Regions from separate parts of the Devosia yakushimensis genome, predicted to be linked through region 2. Evidence: predicted binding sites of a transcription regulator. Region 2 holds the regulator's gene; the other holds the start of a gene.
What was found. The regulator LexA, encoded in region 2, represses DNA repair genes until DNA is damaged. The targets are predictions, from matches to a motif close to TGTTCNNNNTGTGTTCNG.

Region 1: QQL79_RS13450 (PA0069 family radical SAM protein) is a predicted target of LexA. The motif match lies at 2,307-2,324, and genes of this name have one in related genera.

Annotation. Positions count from the first base shown of each region.
Region 1 is NZ_BSNG01000001.1:2,773,991-2,778,199, forward strand. Features, by position in the region: gene QQL79_RS13440 (hypothetical protein) at 1-432, opposite strand, end outside; gene QQL79_RS13445 (DHA2 family efflux MFS transporter permease subunit) at 516-2,003, opposite strand; gene QQL79_RS13450 (PA0069 family radical SAM protein) at 2,398-3,546, shown strand; gene QQL79_RS13455 (phosphotransferase family protein) at 3,615-4,209, shown strand, end outside.
Region 2 is NZ_BSNG01000001.1:1,364,391-1,368,599, forward strand. Features, by position in the region: gene QQL79_RS06775 (IlvD/Edd family dehydratase) at 1-931, shown strand, start outside; gene QQL79_RS06780 (YybH family protein) at 982-1,332, opposite strand; gene lexA (transcriptional repressor LexA) at 1,362-2,075, opposite strand; gene QQL79_RS06790 (molybdopterin molybdotransferase MoeA) at 2,184-3,386, opposite strand; gene moaC (cyclic pyranopterin monophosphate synthase MoaC) at 3,383-3,865, opposite strand; gene trpC (indole-3-glycerol phosphate synthase TrpC) at 3,865-4,209, opposite strand, start outside.

The DNA.
Region 1 (4,209 bases), 1.4 Mb from region 2:
GCTTTTGGGATCGCGCTTTGCCGCAGCCCGGCGCAGCAGGGCGGCTTCGAGCGCCAGGACATTGGTCGCGTCGGATACGACTTCCCCGGTCCGCACAGTGGGCACCGACCAGGATTGACCAACCGGCGCCACCACAGCGCAAGCACCCAGCGGCGCCATGGGCGAGAGCGTGAGGAATTGGCAATCCCCTGCGCTGGCGCTCAACACCGCCTCCCATTCGGCGGCGTCGGCCGGGGCGAGGCTGGCGGCGCCGAAGAAGCGGCTCTTTTCGTAATCGGCCAGCAGATCGGCCGGGCTGCGCGCGGACGAGCGGCGGTCATAGACCTCCAGCAGCAGCGATTGCAGATCGGTGGGGCTGAGGCGGGCGGCGAGGATATCCACCAGGTCCGGCACGCCGGAGGCGGCCACGATCCTCTCGAGCAAGCCGTTCATGCTGTCCTCCGCAAAATGAAATCCCCGCCGCCAGCTTGGCTGGCGACGGGGATGAGTTCAAGACCGTGCTTGGATGAGACGGCTTAGTGTCCCGGCGCGAACTCGGCCGGCATGGCGCGGGGCGCGGGCTTCTTGATGAAGAGTGCCGCCGCCACGGCCGCAAGCGAGATGATGGCGCCGCAGAGGAAGGCCGAGCGGATGCCGCCCGTGGTTGCGGCAACGAGATCGGCGCCGGCATTGGTGAGGCCGGTCGATTGCAGCGTCATGATGGCGACGAACAGCGCCGTCCCCGCCGCGCCCGCAACCTGCTGGGCCGTACCGATCACCGCGCTGCCATGCGAATAAAGATTGGGCGGCAACGAGCCCAGGCTCACGGTGAAGAGCGGCGTAAACATCAGCGCGAGGCCAATGCTGAGCAGCAGATGAGCCGCCAGCAGCAGCCAGACCGAAGTATCCTGCTGCACGAAGGTCAGGCCCCAAAGCGCAATGCTGAGCAGCACAGCGCCGGGAATGACCAGCGGCACGGGGCCATACTTATCGAAGAGCGTGCCCACGGTCGGCGCGCAGAGCCCCATGACCAGGCCACCCGGCAAGAGCAGCAGGCCGGTTTGCAGGGTGGAAAGACCCAGCACGTTCTGCAGGTAGATGGGCAGCAGGATGAAGGCGCCGAACATGGCCATCATCAGGATCGCCATCATCGCCACCGAAACGGTGAAGACGGGCGAAGAGAGCGTGCGCAGATCGAGCAAGGCACGATCCTGCTTCTGCAGCGAAAGTTGGCGCAGCACGAAGACGGCGATGACGGCAGCACCCACCAGCAGCGGAATCCACGGCGAAACCGGAGACGGATGATGCGCTGCTTCACCCAGACCGCTCAGGCCATAGACGAAGCCGCCAAAGCCGATGGCCGACAGCACGACCGAAAGCACGTCGATCGGCGCTTCCTTGGGCGTCGTGACATTGACGATCCGCTTGGCGCCGAGCGCCAATGCCCCCAGGGCAATCGGCAGCACCAGGATAAACATCCAGCGCCAGTCGAGCACGGACAGAATCAGCCCCGAAATGGTGGGACCGATGGCCGGGGCGACCGAAATGACGATCGAGATATTGCCCATGGTCTTGCCGCGCGATTCAGGCGGCACCAGGGTCATCACCGTGGTCATCAGCAAGGGCATCATGATAGCGGTGCCCGATGCCTGCACGATGCGGCCGATGACGAGCACGGCAAAGCCGGGCGCGATGGCCGAAATCAGCGTGCCGGCCGAAAACAGCGACATGGCCAGGATGAAGACCGGCCGCGTATTGAGCCGCTGCAGCAGGAAACCGGTGACCGGGATCACCACGGCCATGGTCAGCATGAAGGCGGTGGTGAGCCATTGAGCGGCGCTCGCCGTGATGCCCAGATCATCCATGAGATGGGGCAGCGCCACACCCATGATGGTCTCGTTGAGAATGACCACGAAGGCCGAAACAAGCAGCAGGGAAATCACCAGACGGTTACGGGCAGCATGGTCTTGCGGCGCGCCGGCCTGCTCCGCCGGACCGGCGAAAGTTGAATTGTCGGTGGTCATGATCTCTCCCAAGGGCTGGATGTCGCCGGAACGACGAATGGCGGCGGCGGATTTCGACGTCACATCTAAAAAGATTGCGTGACAGGCCGTGTCAGCAGCTGCGCGAAAATAGTGAAGTGATTGCTTTAGTAAATTACCCGCGGAAGCGGGTCAATACTAAATCTGGCGCTTAAGTACGCCGCGCCATTGCCAGTTTGAGACGCGGGGCCGGACCGTTTAGGGGAGCAAGGGTTTGCTGTCCACTCATTTCCGCGCAAGCCAGCCATCCCGCGAGCGGGTAGCGCAGCTGTTCTCATTGGCGCTAGTTCTTGTTTTGTTCTCATGCAACTGCTATGTCTTACTGCACGTTAACCCATGCGACGATTCGACAAGTCGGCGCGCAAGGAGAGCATTGATGGCCCTCTATCAGGCCCCGTCTTTCGAAGCCCTGGAAAAGCTGAGCCGCAGCCGCGACGCCGATCTGGCGCGGCGCGAGCTGGTCGATCCCAGCCGCAATCGCGGCAGGGGCGCGCAATCCAATCGCAGCGGGCGGTTCGAGCGGCAGGTGCGCGAAGGGTTCGATGATGGCTGGAGCAGCTCCGAATCCATGCCGGCCTTCGAGACGGTCGAGCACCTTGAACGCGCCAAGACCATCATCACCACAAACGATAGTCCCGATATCGGCTTCGAACGCTCGATCAATGCCTATCGGGGGTGCGAACATGGCTGTTCCTATTGTTTCGCGCGGCCGACCCACGCCTTTTTGGGGCATTCGGCGGGGATCGAATTCGAGCGCGATATCTATGTGAAAACCAATGCGGTGGAAGCATTGCGAGCGGAGCTGGGCGCCAAAAACTACCGGCCCAAGCCTATTGCCATGGGCACCAATACCGACCCTTATCAATTGGCCGAGCGCAAGCATAAGCTGACGCGGGGTATTCTCGAAGTGATGCTGGAAACCCGGCATCCGGTGATGATCACCACCAAATCGGCGCTGATCGTGCGCGATCTCGATATCCTGACCGAATTGGCCAAGCTCAACCTGGTCAAGGTGGCCATTTCCATGACCACGATGGATCACAAGCTCAGCCGCAAGATGGAACCGCGCGCCTCCTCCCCTGCCCGGCGGCTGGAGGCGATCCGGCTGCTCAGCGAGGCCGGCGTGCCGGTGGCGGTGTTTGCCTCGCCAATGATTCCGGCGATCAACGATATGGAGTTGGAGCGGATTCTGGATGCAGCGGCGGCGCAGGGGGCCAAGAGTGCCTCGATGATCCTGCTGCGGCTGCCGGGGGAAGTGCGCGACATCTTCCGCGAGTGGCTGTTGCGGCATTTTCCCGACCGGGTGCGCCATGTGCTGGCGCTGGTGCGCGATACGCGTGGCGGCAAGGATTACGATGCGCGCTGGGGCATCCGCATGACCGGGGAAGGACCCTATGCGACATTGCTGCGTCAGCGTCTCGACAAGGCGCGCGAGCGCTATGGGCTCGACGTCAAACTGCCGGGGCTGCGCACCGAGCTTTTCGTGGCGCCCAGGCTTGAGGACAAGCAGATGAGCCTGTTTTAGGCGGCGCGGCCTGACAGCGCGGGCGAAACACCCTAGTCTCGCGCAAAGTCCAGGACCACGGAACAATCATGCCCATTGCCGCCTCGCCACTCGATCTCGAACAGTTGCGCGATATCATTGTCGCGGCCTATCCCGAGACACGTGACGGCCGGTTCAGCCTGTTGAATGAAGGCTGGGACAGTGTGGCCGTTGATGTCGATGACAGGCTGATCTTCAAGTTTCCGCGCCAGGCCCATGCCGAAGATGCGCTGCTGATGGAGGCGCGGCTCCTGACGGTGATCGGGCCGGCCGTGGACATGCCCGTGCCGGAACTGACGATGCATCACACGCCGCGCGTTTTCTCGCGCCACGTCAAGCTGGCCGGCGAGCACCTGCTGGCCGAACATTACGCGCAATTGTCCGAGGCGGCGCGGGACAGGCTGGCAAATAGACTCGGCCTGTTCTACGCACAATTGCATGCCATCGACGCCGCGCAATTGCGGGCCGCGGGCGCGGGGCCGGCGGAGGCCATAGCACCGGCGGACACCATCGTGGCGGGCGCCCTGCCCCATTTGCCACATCACCTGCGGGGCCTGGCGGAGCGGACACTCGCGGCCTGGGCTGATTTGCCGCCCGACCCCTATGGCGAAAGCTATGGCTTTTTCGACGGGCATGGCTGGAACA
Region 2 (4,209 bases):
GCATATTGGCGTGGAACTGGAATTGCAGGATTTCCAGACCTATGGGCACAAGGTGCCGCTGCTGGTGAATTTGCAGCCGGCCGGCGAATATCTGGGCGAGGATTATTACCATGCCGGCGGCGTGCCGGCGGTGGTCAACGAGCTGATGGGGCAGGGCCTGATCCGCGAGAATGCGCCGACGGTCAATGGCAAGACCATTGGCGAGAATTGCCGCAATACGCCGATCCAGGATGACAGGGTCATCCGGCATTTCGACAATCCGCTCAAGACCGAGGCCGGGTTCCTGGTGCTCCGCGGCAATCTCTTCGACAACGCCATCATGAAGACCAGCGTGATCTCCTCCGAGTTCCGCGATCGCTACCTCAACAATCCGGCTCACCCCGGCATGTTCGAGGGCAAGGCGGTGGTGTTCGATGGTCCGGAGGATTATCACCACCGGATCGACGATCCGTCGCTGGCGATCGACGAGAATACGCTGCTGTTCATGCGCGGCGCCGGGCCGATCGGCTATCCGGGCGCGGCGGAAGTGGTCAACATGCGGCCCCCTGATTACCTGATCAAAAAGGGCATTCACTCGCTGGCCTGTATTGGCGATGGCCGCCAGTCGGGCACGTCGGGCTCCCCCTCGATTCTCAATGCATCGCCGGAAGCGGCGGCGGGCGGCAATCTCGCCATCCTCAAGACCGGGGACCAGGTGCGGATCGACCTCAACAAGGGTACGGCCGATATCCTGATCTCCGACGCCGAGATCGCCACCCGGCGGCAGGAACTGGCTGAGGCTGGCGGATACAAATATCCCAAGCATCAGACGCCCTGGCAGGAAATCCAGCGTGGCATCGTTGGCCAGCTTGGCGACGGCGCCATTCTCAAGCCAGCCGAGAAATACCAACGGATTGCCCAGACTAATGGTGTTCCGCGCGACAACCACTAGGCACACCCAGCTCTTGAAGCAGAAAGGCCCGCCGATCGGCGGGCCTTTTTTTATTCGGGGAAGGCACTCAAATGCTCGTGCAGAATGCGCCAGATGCCATCCCGCTTGCCCAGGACGGTCGTCCCCCTGCCACTCCCACGGATGATCTGCCCCTCGAGAGTTGTTTGCCAATGAAAACTGTAGATGCAGCATGCTGCCTCATCGGCTTTGGCGATCCAACGCAGGTCTTGCAGCCAATATGTCTCATCAGCCAGGCGTTGCCAGGTGCGCTCGAAAGCGGCTCGCGCCGCTTCCATTCCACGATAGGAACCAGAGCTAAACCAAAAGGTCGCGTCATCGTCGATCAGCGGCGTTAGCAGCTCAAAGTCGTGCCGATTGATACGCTCGGCATAGGCTGCCATCACCGCCTCAGGCGTGGCGCGATCCACAATCAGTATTTTCGCAATAGTCCGACGAGCCGACCCTGGACCTTGACCCGATCAGGCGGAAAGATTCGGGTTTCGTAGGCGGGGTTGGCGGCTTCGAGCGCGACGGTGTTGCCCTTGCGCCGCAGGCGCTTGAGGGTGGCTTCCTCGTCATCGACCAAGGCGACGATGATTTCGCCGGTGCTGGCCGATTCCTGCTTTTTGATGAGGACGGTGTCGCCATCGAAAATGCCGGCGTCGATCATGGAATCGCCGCGTACTTCAAGCGCGTAATGTTCGCCCGCGCCCAGCATCTCGGGGGGGACCGAAATGGTGTGGGAATGGGTCTGGATGGCCTCGATGGGCGTACCGGCGGCGATGCGGCCCATGACGGGAATGGAGATCGGCCGGGCATAATCTTCGCCGGCGGATTTGCGGGCCGGCGGATTGGACACTTTGCCCAGCGTGCCCTCGATGACCGATGGCTCGAAGCGCGCCTTGCGGCCGCCCAGCGAGGGGTTCATCGAATCGGGGAGTTTGACCACTTCGAGCGCTCGGGCCCGATTAGGCAGGCGGCGAATGAAACCGCGCTCTTCAAGCGCGGTGATCAGGCGGTGAATGCCGGATTTGGAAGCCAGATCGAGGGCGTCCTTCATTTCATCGAATGAGGGGGGGATGCCGCTTTCCTTCATCCGTTCGTGGATGAACATCAGCAGCTCGTGTTGTTTGCGCGTCAGCATTGGCGGCCTTCCACAGGGATTCGGAACATAGGCAGAACGACTATACGTGTTCCAGTTATGTTCCGCAATATCCCCAGCGGCCCCATCGTGATTTTCTTGGCTAGACAGTCAAAAGGCGTCGATCTGGATGGATTCGACTGTCGATCCGGCGGGGGCGCCGGGGTCGAATTCTGGCTGGATGATCAGCATATCGGCGTTGGACAGGGATGAGGTGTGGCCGCTGTCAGTCTGGGAGATTGGCATCAGCTCGGGGCCGGTGGGCGTATGCACCAGCTGGGCGCGCATGAAGTGGCGGCGCGCGGAATTGGGCGGGGTGGGGCCGGCCAAAGGCAGGCGCCAATTGGGTTGTTCGGCATAGCCGAGCCATTTGCGCAGAGCCGGCTTGATGAAGACGGTGGCGGTGACCATGGCCGAGACGGGATTGCCGGGCAGGCCGAAAATCAGCGTCTTGCCGCGGGTGCCAAACATCAGCGGTTTGCCGGGGCGCATATTGATGCGCCAGAAATCCAGCGTCACGCCGAGTTCGAGCAGCACGTCCTGGACGATATCGTGGTCGCCCACGCTGGCGCCCCCGGTGGTGATCAGAATGTCCGGCTCGGCGGCGAAGATTGATTCGAGCTTGGCCCGCAGGGCAGCGCGGTCGTCGCGGGCAATGCCGTGGTCGGTGACCTCAGCGGCATAGGGGGCGAGCATGGGGGCGAGGCCAAAGCTGTTGGACGCGACGATCTGGTCGGGTGCGAGGGGCGAGCCGGGCAGCACCAGTTCGTCGCCAGTGGCGAGGAGGGCGATGCGGGGGCGCGTGGCAACCGTAAGCGCGGGGGCGTTGGCGGCGGCGGCTACGGCCAGCTGCATCGGGCCCATGCGGGCGCCGGCTTCGATCAGGGCATCACCGGTGGCGAAGTCATTGCCGATGGCGCGGATGCTGCGGCCGGGCTTGGGCTGTTCGGCGAAGGTCACCAGATTGCCGTTTGGCGTGGCTTCTTCCTGCATGATAACGGCGTCGGCGCCGGGAGGAACCGGGGCGCCGGTGAAGATGCGGACGCATTGGCCTGCGGCCAGGCTGCCGGGGAAACCGGCGCCGGCTTGCGATATGCCGATCAGTGTGAGGCGGTGGCCGGGAGTGATGTCGGCGGCGCGGACGGCATAGCCATCCATGGCGCTGGCATTGAAGGGGGGCTGGTCGTGGGTCGCGAACAGGGTTTGCGCCAGGACGCGGCCATTGGCGTCAGCCAGGACGACGATTTCGGGGCGTACGGCGGGCACGCGCGCGAGAATGGCGGCGATGGCGGCTTCGACGGGTAAGAGGCTCATGGTGTGCGTACGAAGTCGCCGGATTTGCCGCCGGACTTTTCGAGGAGGCAGATGTCGGTGAGGACTATGGCGCGGTCGATGGCTTTGGCCATGTCATAAAGCGTCAGCGCGGCGGTGGAGGTGGCAACGAGGGCTTCCATTTCAACGCCGGTCTGGCCGGTGGTTTCGGCTGCGGCTTCAATGCGGATGGCGGTGCCGCTCTCGGCCGAGATGTCGACGCTGACCTTGGTGAGCGGGATCGGATGGCAGAGCGGGATCAGCTCGGAGGTCTTTTTGGCGGCCATGATGCCGGCAATGCGGGCCACGGCCAGGGCGTCGCCTTTTTTGAGGGTCCCGCCCATAATGGCAGTGATGGTGGCCGGCTGGGCGATGACGCGGGCCTGGGCGACGGCGCGGCGCTTGGTGGAGGCTTTGTCGCCGATGTCGACGATATGGGCTTCGCCGCGCTCGTTGAGATGGGTGAGCCTGGCCTCGGCCATTAGCGGACGGCCTCGGGCGCGCCCATCAGCAGGGTGCGGGTGGCGGCGGCGACGTCGTCCTGGCGCATCAGGCTTTCGCCGACGAGGAAGGTGCCGATGCCGGCCTCCTGTTCGAGCTTGACCACGTGGTCGTGGGTCATAATGCCGCTTTCGCTAACCAGGAGGACATTTTTCGGTACGCCGATGGCGAGGTTGATCGAGGTGTCCAGCGTGGTTTCGAAAGTGCGCAGATTGCGGTTGTTGATGCCGATGAACTCGGCGCCCAGCGCGAGGGCACGGTCGAGTTCGAGCTGGTCATGGACTTCGACCAGGGCATCCATACCCCATTCGGCGGCGGCGTCGAG